Regions from separate parts of the Cytobacillus pseudoceanisediminis genome, predicted to be linked through region 1. Evidence: riboswitches for the same ligand, from Rfam matches in the RefSeq annotation. Region 1 holds a riboswitch; each other region holds the start of a gene.
The links. Region 1 has a riboswitch for cyclic di-GMP ahead of M5V91_RS24815 (hypothetical protein). Riboswitches for the same ligand answer to the same signal wherever they lie in the genome.
Positions count from the first base shown of each region.

Region 2: another riboswitch for cyclic di-GMP. It lies ahead of M5V91_RS16305 (anti-repressor SinI family protein); the one in region 1 lies ahead of M5V91_RS24815 (hypothetical protein).
Region 3: another riboswitch for cyclic di-GMP. It lies ahead of M5V91_RS23925 (methyl-accepting chemotaxis protein); the one in region 1 lies ahead of M5V91_RS24815 (hypothetical protein).

Region 1 covers NZ_CP097349.1:4,637,218-4,641,313, forward strand. Annotated here, with positions in the region: partial or broken gene M5V91_RS24805 (ATP-dependent helicase ComFA) at 133-1,487, shown strand; partial or broken gene M5V91_RS30725 (double zinc ribbon domain-containing protein) at 1,495-1,674, shown strand; gene M5V91_RS30730 (ComF family protein) at 1,849-2,181, shown strand; cyclic di-GMP riboswitch class I at 2,255-2,341, shown strand; gene M5V91_RS24815 (hypothetical protein) at 2,391-2,630, shown strand; gene M5V91_RS24820 (EAL domain-containing protein) at 2,621-4,096, shown strand, end outside.
Region 2 covers NZ_CP097349.1:3,035,618-3,039,713, reverse strand. Annotated here, with positions in the region: gene M5V91_RS16320 (LPxTATN C-terminal sorting signal domain) at 28-738, shown strand; gene M5V91_RS30535 (DUF5658 family protein) at 900-1,055, shown strand; gene M5V91_RS16310 (hypothetical protein) at 1,190-1,456, shown strand; cyclic di-GMP riboswitch class I at 1,625-1,713, shown strand; gene M5V91_RS16305 (anti-repressor SinI family protein) at 1,743-1,889, shown strand; gene M5V91_RS16300 (helix-turn-helix domain-containing protein) at 2,179-2,502, opposite strand; gene mnmH (tRNA 2-selenouridine(34) synthase MnmH) at 2,683-3,741, opposite strand; gene M5V91_RS16290 (FAD-dependent oxidoreductase) at 3,969-4,096, shown strand, end outside.
Region 3 covers NZ_CP097349.1:4,445,278-4,449,373, forward strand. Annotated here, with positions in the region: gene M5V91_RS23920 (alpha/beta hydrolase) at 1-1,299, opposite strand, end outside; cyclic di-GMP riboswitch class II at 1,445-1,528, shown strand; gene M5V91_RS23925 (methyl-accepting chemotaxis protein) at 1,589-2,518, shown strand; gene M5V91_RS23930 (hypothetical protein) at 2,629-3,033, shown strand; gene M5V91_RS23935 (YwqG family protein) at 3,054-3,860, shown strand.

The DNA of each region.
Region 1 (4,096 bases):
TTGAGATTTACCCCTAATATGACCCCCTATATAAACGATTTTCCTCCAGAAAGCCTCACGATATCCTCCATTGACACCATTCCGAAGCAGCCACTCAACGAAAACTATTCATATAACAAAGAACTCCAGCAAATCCTCTGCGGAAAACAGCTTCTATTCGAAAACTTACCGCATTCAATTGAAGAAATCCATCAGCACTTTGAAAATGGCTATATTTCTTACCGAAAAGGGATAATTAAGACCAAAAGCAAGATAGTTTGTGCCAGGTGCGGCAATAAAGATCGTTCACTGTTTGCAAGTTTTCCCTGTGCCCGATGCGGTGAGAAAGAATGTACCTACTGCCGGAAATGTATCATGATGGGACGGGTCAGTGAGTGCACTCCTCTGATTGGATGGTGCGGACCTGAGCACGTTCGGGAGCTAGCTGAACATCCCCTGATATGGGCAGGCAACCTTTCACCCGGGCAACAAATTGCCTCTGACCAGGTAAAGCAGGCTGTAATCGAAAGCAAGGAATTCCTCGTCTGGGCTGTCTGCGGAGCAGGAAAAACAGAAGTTCTATTTGAAGGAATCAATGCTGCCCTTGCCTCTGGAAAAAGAATCTGCATTGCTACTCCGAGAACAGATGTTGTACTTGAGCTTGGTCCGCGGCTAAAAGCAGTTTTCCCCGGTATTCAGGTGGCTGTCCTTTACGGCGGCAGTGAAGGCCGCCACCTTCAAGCTCCTTTGACCATCGCCACCACCCATCAGCTCCTCCGCTATTATAAAGCTTTTGACACCGTAATCCTTGATGAAGTGGATGCCTTTCCTTATACGGCAGACGAAACCCTGCAGTATGCCGTCCGCCAATCCCGGAAAGAAACCTCCTCTATGATCTATTTAACTGCCACCCCCAGTCAAAAATGGCAAAATGAATGCCGCAGCGGAAAAAGAAACTTTGTCACTATCCCGGCTAGATATCATCGTCATCCATTGCCTATACCGGCTTTCAAATGGTGCGGAAATTGGGAGAAATCACTAAAAAAAGACAAACTCCCGTCTGCAGTTACCCAATGGATCAAGAAGAGGCACGACAACCGGAAGCAGTTCCTGCTCTTCCTTCCAAAAATCGATAAAATGGAAAAAGTCCTCACCATCCTTCGTAAAACCTATCCTAAAATCCAAGCTGTCCACGCGGAAGACCCCGATCGAAAAGACAAAGTCCAAATGATGCGCAATAAAGAGATCCCCATGTTACTCACAACGACCATCCTGGAAAGAGGGGTTACCTTCCCTAATATTGATGTAGCAGTATTTGGAGCAGAAGACCGTATTTTTACCGAAAGCGCTCTTGTTCAAATTGCCGGCCGTGTTGGAAGAAGCTCTGAATACCCGAAAGGAGAAATCACCTTTTTCACTACGGCAAAACCGAAAGCATGGTCAATGCGCAAAAACAAATACTCAAAATGAACACTGAAGCCAAAAAGAAAGGACTGATCGACCATTAACTGCTTAATATGCCATGAAGAAATCCTTTCAGCTGTCAGCTGGACAACTCTCTGGTCGCGGCCAAAAGAAAATCATTTATGCCAATGCTGCACCGATAAACTCCCATTTATCAATGGCGATACTTGCAGTAAATGCAGCCGGCCCTTCAGTAACTTAGATCCTCAATTTCGAAAAGGGAACCTTTGCGCAGATTGTCTAAGGTGGAACGGGGATCCAGAATGGTCAGGGCAGCTTCTGAAAAACAATTCCCTTTTTATATACGATGACTTTCTGAAAGAAACTATAGCCCGCTATAAGTTCCGGGGCGACTATATTTTGTCGAGAGCTTTTTCTCCTATCATTAGGGAAAAGCTGAGTAGCGTGGAATTCGACTATCTCGTCCCAATCCCTCTAAGTCCCCAAAGGATTTATGAACGAGGCTTCAATCAGTCTGCAGCACTCATCCATGAGGCAGGCTTTACCGTGACGGAACCGCTGCAGCGAATTCACTCAGAAAAGCAATCTAAGAAATCGCGAATGGACCGAATTCATTCGCACCAGGTCTTCCAGCTGCAAAATCTCAATATCAAGAATAAAAAAATTATCCTAATTGACGATATCTATACTACCGGCTCAACTCTATATCATGCAGCGAAAGTTCTTAAAGCAGGGGGTGCTGCTTCAGTCTGCTCGGTTACATTAGCAAGAGGATAATGGATGGAATTAATTACAAGTTGATGTTTTTGATCTGGATAGTTATTAGGAAAATAATCCTATGTTAAAATATTCTAATCCAGGGCAAATTTTACGAAAGTAAAAGACGCAAAGCTGCGGGCCTAAAGCAGGTTTCTGCCATGGCAGCCGGGCTGCACAGAAGAAGAACTATTTTCGTTTGCCTTTTTTATTGGAAAGGATGTTTTGAAGTGGACGAAATAAACTCACAGGATGGTGAAAACACCACTAAAGATACTGCTGAATATAACAGTCAGCAATTGGAATTGACGAAAATAAAAAATAACCTGAACCAGGCTCAGAAGATCGCAAATATTGGGAGCCTGGAGTACGATATTGAAAACGATAGAGGGTTTTGGTCAGATCAGCTGTTCCGGATATTTGGGCTAAAGCCTCAAAAAGGTTTTTTCCGGACTACAAAATGTATTTGAGTTATCTGCATCCAGACGACCGGCCGGCTTTTGAAAATCAGTTTACTCGACTGTTAGAGGAAAAGGACAGTGTGGATCTGATATGCCGGATCATTAGGCAGGATGGAGAGGAACGGTATATTCATCATCGTGCGGACTATTTTGCAGGAGAAAGCGGATCACCGAAAATCGTTGCAACGATTCAGGATATAACTGAAAAAAGGCGCATGGAAGAGAAGCTCTATGAAAACGAGCGGAAAATAGGACAAATCTATGAAAATCTTGATGTTGGCATTTATTCCGCCGATTTAATAGAAAGAAAGGTATTTCATTTCTCAAGGGGAGTGGAAGGCATTTTCGGGTACACAGCCAGTGAGCTGATTGACAATTTCGATTTATGGGACGAAGTGATCCATCCAGACGACCTGCAAAGTCTGGAAGCCAATCGGGTAAATCTTATTCATGGGAAGAGCGTTCGCTGCCAATATCGTATCTTCCATAAATCCGGTGAGCTTAGATGGGTGAATGATCATAGTATCCCCTATTTAGATGAAAGGGGCGAACTTATCCGGGTTGATGGCTTTGTAACAGATATAACAGAACAAAAATGGCTTGAAAAGAGAATGAGGCGTATGGCATTTTATGATCATTTGACCGATCTGCCGAACCGCCGGTACTTTGATCAGAAGCTGCAGAGCCTTATTGAAGACGATGAACAACAGAATTTCGCTGTCTTGTTCTTTGATCTGGAACGGTTAAAGCAGATTAATGATACCTTTGGACATTCCTCAGGAGATGAACTTCTTAGGCTTGTTTCACATAGAATTAAGGAGAAGCTAAATTCAGTCTGTTTTTCAGCAAGAATTTCCGGTGATCAATTTGCAGTTATAATGGAATATATCCAGGAAAAGGAGGATCCTGCGCAATTAGCAGATTCCATTAATCAAATTTTCTCTGAACCATTCCACATCGACAGCTTTGAGCTTAATATTACCCCTTCTATAGGCATTAGTTTATATCCGGATAATGGAAGAACAGCTGATGAATTAGTCAGAAATACGGAATCTTCCCTGTACCATGCCAAGCAGAAAGGGAATAATAGATTCCAGGTTTACCATCCTTCCATGGATATTGAATCTTATAAGCTTTTTACCCTTGAACAGGATATGAGAAAAGCCATTCAAAATGATGAATTTTTTCTTGAATACCAGCCAAGAGTTGATACGAAGACCGGCAAAATAGTAAGTGCCGAAGCTTTACTAAGGTGGAATCATCCGGAATGGGGCAGAGTTTCGCCGCTGGAGTTTATAACAGTGGCAGAGGAAACCGGTTTAATCATAAATATAGGTGAATATGTGCTAAGGAAAGTATGCAGCCAGATTTATTCCTGGAAGGAAAAAGGGTTATCGATTGTTCCGATATCCGTAAATATCTCTCCGCTGAGCTTCTTGAAAAGTTGTCTTGTTTCCACTATAAAAAAAGCATTG
Region 2 (4,096 bases), 1.6 Mb from region 1:
TTAAATCTATCGTTGTGAGGGAATGCCATGAAAGTTAAAAGTTTGCTGGCAAAACCTATAAAAATATTTATTATATATAGCTTTGTTTTCTTAATTGTTTTTGGAAACAAAACTGCAATAGCACTGGACAAGGAAATTGATATTAATACGAACTTAGATAACTCAAATAGATACCTATTTAAAGTAGAAAACCTAAAACCAGGCGACTGGATGCCGCGAAATATAACGATAAAAAATGATGGCAATCAAGATTTTAAATATACTTCTAACATTGGAAAATCGAAGTCTATTAAAGGACTTTTTGAGGAATTAGAGCTTGAGGTTAAGAAAGATACAAAGATGCTTTACGAAGGAAAACTTAAGGATTTTAAAGGCTTCTCTCCCAGAGAATTAGGGAAGGGGACAGAAGAAACTTTATTTTTCCAAGTAACAATGCCAGAGCATTTGGGAAATGAATTTCAAAATTCCGCCGCAGAGGTTGAAATCATTTTTCTTGCGGAAGCAACAGGTGATTCTGGAACCGACAACGAGACTCCCGGATCAGGAGATAATAATTCTGGAGGGGGAACTAATACTTCACCACCATCAACAGATGCCACGGTAATTCCAGAGAAAGTGAATAAGCTCCCAAATACCGCAACTAATAATTATAATTTATTACTTATTGGTGCACTATTTTTAAGTACTGGAAGCGTAATTTTATTATGGCGTTATAGAAGGCTTCGGAGTGATACTTAGATTAAGGCCTGAGGAACTGATTCTTTAAGGCCTTAATTTTAATTCGTGTTTAGAACTTATTTAAGCAATTAATGAATATAATCAAATAGCTGCTCATTAAGCGGTGAACTTATGAAAAAAATCTGCAGTATCTTGCCTTCATTAATCTTCTGGATAGTCTCTTGACGTTCTTTGGAATTAGACTATGGCTGATTGAAGAAGTGAATCTAATAATGGATTTTCTATATACTATAGAACCCCTATTATTTCTTTCTGTTAAAGCTGTTTTTTCAGGCTTTTTAATTCTAAACTCAACTTCGACTAATTTTCCAACGTAAACCAAGGTAAAGAAGAGGTGCAGCTTATTTTTATTCATTCATATTAGTACTTCATGTTTTATGGATTTATGAAGATCTATCTTAATAACCGATAGAGTAAAAATACTATTCTTAGTCAAATAAGGAGGCTGAAAATGTACCGAAAGAACTGCAATAAATGCCACAAGCCTTCATACAGCAGCAGTGAATCGGGTGACTGGCTATGCCCGATATGCGGATCTAATTTAACGGATGAAGTCTTTCTGAATGCTATGACCCTCGAACCAGTCCACACGACCTTTAAAAAATGTATAAATCCGCATACCGATTCAATAAAACAAATCAGCAAAAATTTCAGAAAAAGAATCGGACTTTCCTACTACTCAAAAAAGAGTTCGACCATTAATAACAACTTCCTTTAAAAGATGAGGGGTACAGGTAATCAAAAGAACCTAGATCAATTAGAAATTTGTCGAAAATCAAATTAATTTAATATTAAAATAATTAATAAAAATTACAAAATCTGACAACGTTAGCAATACGGCCATAGTAGAATACATTTATGGTAAAAATTTCTTTGAGCCGATAGGCGCAGAAAAAGGCAAACTCATTGAAAGATGAGGACGCAAAGTCACGGGTCTAAGGTATTGGATGATACTACGATGGCTGGGTTGCCTGGAATACGATATGTATCCTGGGGGAAGAATTTTGACGGAGCAAAATGTAAAGGTCGAAGGAATTGATTTGGAGTGGCTGCAGTTAATTATGGAAGCAAAGAACCTAGGCCTGCAAAAGGAAGAAATTAGAGAGTTTTTACATAATAACAAAGCCAAAGAGCTTCTGATGGAAGCCTAATATCCGGTATTGCTAAGTATTTCTGTTAGAGGTATCTCTATATACGGAAATGCTTTTTATTTTGGCTGTTTTCGTAAAGTTTGTTGCTATTTAATAAATTGATTTAATTTACTGAGTTGATTGGAGCGGAGGGGACTTGACTCCTGCGGGAGGCTCCCGTTCCTCCCCGCGGAAAGCAAGTTCCCGCAGCGGAAATCAACGGGCAGAATAATAAGCAAAAACAACACACTATGAGAAAGGATCCTAATTTTGCAAAAAAAATAAGCCTGTACCTTCAGGCTCATTGCATCTATGATTTTTGTCCGCTTCTCCACTTATTAAAATCCAAAAACTCCCGAAATTGCTCCTTAGAAACACCAGACTCCATCGCTTCCTTTACAATTTTCATCCATTCTGAATCGAGGTCTTCCTTGTTGATCTGCTCATGGATCAGATGGTCCACGGGAACATTCAGAACACCTGCGATTTTCTCAAGAAATTGAATCGATGGATTAGTTTGCAGATTGCGCTCAAGCGAGCTTAAATATGATTTTGCCACACCGGCCTGGTCGGCAAGCTCGGATAAGGACATTTTCTTTTCCTGGCGAAGTTTTTTTACACGATCACCGATCATCGTATACCACACACCTTATTTTGTATGTAATAGGATTATATCATATATCTAGTTCCATATTAAGAACGATTTGTTCAATATTATTACCATCATACCACAGTGTCAACCGGTTTAAATAGTTAGTTATCTGTGATTTATAAAAATATATCTTTTGTCGCTCGCAAAAAGTAATGCTCCGCGTCAGAGGACGGGAGCATTTTGGTTTTCAATAATGTGAATAATTTGCTGTGCAGCAGCTTCCACATCATCCGCATTTACGTGGTGGAATTGGCCTTCATAGTCATGCTGTTTAAAAGCATAGCGCGGATCGTAATAGTGTTCTAATAAAAGCTTTATAAATAGCTCGTAGTTTTCTGCTTCAGCTGATTCATCCAGCTGCTCGCGGATTTCAGTATCTTTCAGACGTTTTTTAATAAACACAAGGCTTTCATCCACTTTCGGCTTGAACCATTCTTCTCTTTGATAAGGTTCCACATAGTCACGGAGGATACGCTGCACACGGGACTCCATGCTGGCAAACATATCAATATGAATACCAGTTTTTTTGGTATCAAGAAGCTCGTCCGGCTGAACAGCCTTTCCTATTCGCTTGCTTTCAGCTTCCATAATAATATAAGGGGAACCTTTAACCTCAGAAAGGGATTGATACAATAGTGCATCAAATGTTTTTTGTGTGCTGCCGTCTCCCATGCCAAAGGATCCGAAGATTGAACCGCGATGTCCTGCCATTTCTTCAAGGTCAATAACAGGATATCCTTTTTCGCTTAATACCTTCAGCACATCCGTTTTCCCGACGCCGGTCATTCCGTGCAGAACAACTGCTTTTTCAGGAATCAAGTCTGCTGTGTTTTCAAGAATATATTGACGGTACGCTCTATAGCCCCCAATTAAACGGGGGATTGAAACGCCTGCATACGTTATAAATGTGGTGACCGCTTTACTGCGCATGCCGCCGCGCCAGCAGTAAATGACAGGCTGTAAGCCATCATTTTTCAGGTCTCTGATTTTCTGCATCATGGACGGAATTTTAGGTGAAACGATTTCCATCGCTCTCCACTTAGCCGCATCAGAACCTTCTCTCTTATATAGTGTTCCGATTTCCACACGCTCTTCATTGGTGAAAAGCGGAACATTGACAGCACCGGGAATGCTGCACTCCTCAAATTCAATTGGAGACCTGACATCGACCGGAACTGCGTTGTCCATTTGGATATATTGTTCGACTGCTATTTCTCTCATTATTATTGCCTCCAAAAAATAATGCTATATATCGTCCGAAAAGGAACGTTAATTGATTTTACTCTCTCTATTATACAGGATTTTGAAAATATAGGTGTCTCCCACAATCATACTCCTATTTTTAAAAGTTTGTTCTAATAATTTTTTCCAGACATTGTAATATCAGCATATCCATTGGTTTTGCTTTTTAAAAAGGAGGTTAAATAAAAGGCAAAGGTGGTGGAAACATGTCCTTGAATACAGCGGTTGCAATTGTGGGCGGAGGGATTGGCGGCTTGACGCTTGGATTGAAGCTGGCCCAAGCCAATATTGATGTCCTCGTTCTGGAGAAACTGGATGCCCCATCTTCCGTTTA
Region 3 (4,096 bases), 190 kb from region 1:
TCCGGCTTTCTTGACCAGCTTTTGATATCCCTTTGCATGAATATCCGGGAATATCAGCGAATCAAGGGAACCAGTGAAAGAGATGAGCGGCACATCTATATCTCCAGTATTGGCCACTTCCTTAATATTTTCTTTCACTTCTTTTGGACGGGTCACATATTTATAATCTTCAAAGACAGAATCAAAGGATCGGTCTCTCACGCCATTAACAAAGTTCAGGTAATTGCTCCAATGGGTACGGCCTGGGGCTTCCGGATCGAAATGGTCCCGATAGATATTCAGCGAGACAAACCAGTATACCTGATCATGATAGGCCCATAGTTTTTCCGATCCTTTGGGCAATCCAGCTTTGTATAGCTCTTTAATCGCTTTCTGCTTTATTTTGCCGCTTCCAAACAAAGCTTCCTCCGCATGATTCACTACGGTGGTCAGAGAACTGATTAAATTTGGCTTTTCTTCCGTCCATAACACGCCTTCCCAATCAACTCCTCCATCAAAAAGACGCGGTTCGCCAGTCTTCTCTGGATGGTCATTTTCAAGGGCATAGCGCACGACGTATCCGCCATTGGAAATTCCCATCGCATATGTAGGAATTTTATGCACTGCCGATACTAAATCGCTCGCCGGGTCAGTAGAATCTGCCGGATCGATCAGACCATCGGAATAATGGCTGACTAAGTATCGCTGTGCGGCTTTCGTAACCTGCCGGAACCGCTGGTGCCATTCTGCTACGCTATCATCCTCAGCGGCTAAGGCATTCTTTACTTTTGCAAATGGATCAGCTGAATCAGCGTCACCCTGGGTGCCTTTATCAATCGCTGCAAAAGCATATCCTTTTTCCAGGACATAGTCGCTGAAAAGCAGGTCGGTTGATGTTTCATTTCTTGTAGCCGGGATTCCCGAAACAACCAGCCGGCCATTCCAGTGATCCGGAACCCTTATGACAAACTGGGCATCTTCAAAAATACCATTTACCTGTGTTCCCGTTACAGAAGAAGGCTTATACATTTGATGCCATCCGGTTCCTTCCTCGGCATTTCCCCAGAGATAAGGAGCAAGACCGATGTTTCCGTAAAGGGTCGCCTGCTGATATTGGAGGGGATTCTTGGTGGTCAGCCAGTTGTTGTTCACACCATCAAAGTATTGTTCCGTTACTGTATGCGCACCAGGTATTATGGCCTGGTTTTCCGCAGCAGTTTGCTCGGCAAAACTTCTTTCCGGAAAAAGTGAAAAGCTTAAAGCAGATGCCAGTGATAACGCAATTAGCTTATTTTTCAGATAAATCAATCCCTTCTGCATAATCTCTTACAGTTCTATTCTACTTTTACTAATTATGGGAATCATGGGTCTTAGTAATTAATTATTTGAATTTTCAGTATAAATGAAAGCAGAGCATTGAGAATTGTGATGACTGACCGATGCTAGTACTATAGCCTTACATGCGGGACAAGTTGGAAGCAATGGGAATTCAAGTAGATATGGGCGCTTTAATGAATTCGAGCTAGTAGCGCAACCGGCCAGCACTTACATGGGACCAGTCCCCTTGTAGGGATATGTTCTGACAACCTTTTTTGAAAAGAGGAAGAGCATGCTTACAACTTATAAGCCTAGTCATTTTAAAAGCACACAGGTTCTTGAAAAAGAAGCTGTTTTGGCTGCAATTGAAAATTCTCTGGCTATGATTGAATTTGATAGTAACGGGAAAGTGCTGTGGGCAAATGAGAATTTTGCCCGCACTGTCAAATATCGTGCAGAAGAAATGCCAAATATGATGCATAAGCAATTTTGCACCCCTGAATTTGCCGCCAGCAGGGAATATCAGGAGCTTTGGAGAAATCTGCGCAATGGCAAAAGCTTTCAGGAAAAAATTCAGCGTGTGAACAAGCAAGGAGATCTTATCTGGCTCGAAGCGACTTACACACCGGTATTTGGGAATGATGGCAGTGTAGAAAGTGTTGTAAAGGTTGCTACGGATATTACAGAAAGGGAAACGAATACAGCGCAGGTAGCATTCCAGCTTCAGGCAATGTCAGAAGCCCTTAGTGAAAAAGCAAAAGCTGGAATTGAAAGAAGCAAAGAGGCAGCTCAGGCAATAGCCAAGCTCGTTTATGAGTCCAAAGGGAACCTGGAAATTCTCCATTCTCTCAAATCACAGACACAATCCATCGGCAGCATCGTAAAAACAATCCGTGAAATCGCGGCCCAAACGAACCTCCTGGCATTAAATGCAGCTATTGAAGCAGCACGTGCCGGCGAACATGGCAGAGGCTTCAACGTCGTTGCCGGAGAAGTGCGAAAGCTCGCAAACCGGGTGCAGGACTCCATCCAGGAAGTCAGTGCCCACATCAAAGGAATATCAGATGAAATCAACAAAATTAGTGACGCAACTCTGCAATCACAGTCAGGCATAAGTGAAAACCAGGTTCATAATGAACATGCTGTATCTGCTTTTAAAGATATCGGGGAAGCTGCAAGAAAGCTGGATGAACAGGCGAAGGGTTTTAAGAGTATTTTATAGGAAAATGTGGGCTGCTTTATAGCAGCTCTTTTTTCTGCAGATAGGAAGAATGGATGAGGCTGGCGAATTTACATATATTCTGTTTATTTTTGATGAGAGAAGATGTTTTTATGAAATATTTCCACAGGACATTCACTTCAGAGTTAAAGGGGAAGATTCATAGAATTGAAAAGGAACTAAAAGAACAAATTGAAAAGCTTCTAAGAGAGAATAAAGCGGCTTTTTCAAAGAAAGGCCTGAAACTCGAGGCTGAATTTAATCAGGAGGGCAGAGATGTTTTCCAGCCTGGATACAGTTCCTCCATTTCACTGGGGATTTCTGATAAAAGAGGGGATCTCATAGATGTAAAAATCATTAAAATTTGGGAATGCGAATACTTTTTTCTTGGAATGCCGGTATCGAAAAAAATCCCTGGAAGCAAGTTGTTTGGGGAGCTTCTGGATGAATCTTCACAAGAAATAACAACGGAGTTAGAACAATGGATAGCTGAATTTTGGGATGAACTTACCAATTAAGAGAAACAGGAGGAAAAAGTATGGGAAATCAATCTTTAAAGCTGCCTAAGGAATTTGAAAAACATCGGAGCGAATTAGAAAAAACAGTTAAATCGTTTGTCTGCATACATGCAGAAAGAGGGGAGACCACACTTTATGAAAGCAAGTTCGGAGGAAAGCCCTACCTTCCAAAAACGAGCGAACATCCAAAGGATGAGCAGGGAAATTATATGAATCTATTTGCGCAAATCAATTTCGAAGAAGTTCCTCACATTGAGCCTATGCCTGAGAGCGGAATTCTTCAATTCTATCTCTCGCCGGCTGATGATATGTACGGACTTGATTTTGATAACCCGGCTGATCAAAAAAATTTTCGGGTTGTTTATCATCCAAATGGCGTGAAAGATGAGTCAGACCTTGTGACAGATTTTTCGTATATGCCTGATTTAGGTGATGAATATGATCCGATAGTCCAGGAAGCAAAGATGATTTTTAACCTTAAGTTCGCTCCTGTACCTGCTGAGGATTTCCGATTTGAGGACATGGTCAAAATTGACTTATTTGAATCCATCGATCATCCGGATTATGAGGATTTATATGAGCTTTACTCCGAGGAATTAGGTGCAGAGGGCCATAAAGTTGGCGGCTATCCCTACTTCACCCAGCAGGATCCTAGAGAAAAAGGGGACCCAACAGGTGATTATAAGATTTTGCTATTCCAGGCGGATACGGACGATGATATTGAGCTGATGTTTGGGGACAGCGGTGTTGCCAACTTCTTTATTAAGGAAGAGGATTTGCGGAAGAGGAATTTTACAGATGTTCTTTATAATTGGGATTGCTGCTAACGTACCAACCCCCAATTATGAGGAGATAACTGAATGGGGGGTTCACATTTGGACAGAAAAAGGATAAACCTGAGCGGCTGAGTCCGAACCTGAAGCGCCCCTTCGGACAGAAGAAGCAGAAATTCGGGCGAGTGAGTCCGAACATTTAGCCCCTTCGGACAGGAGAAGCAGAAACCCGAGAGATGGAGTCTGGACATGGCAAACTAATTGTCCGCGGTGGAAATCAACAGACTCAT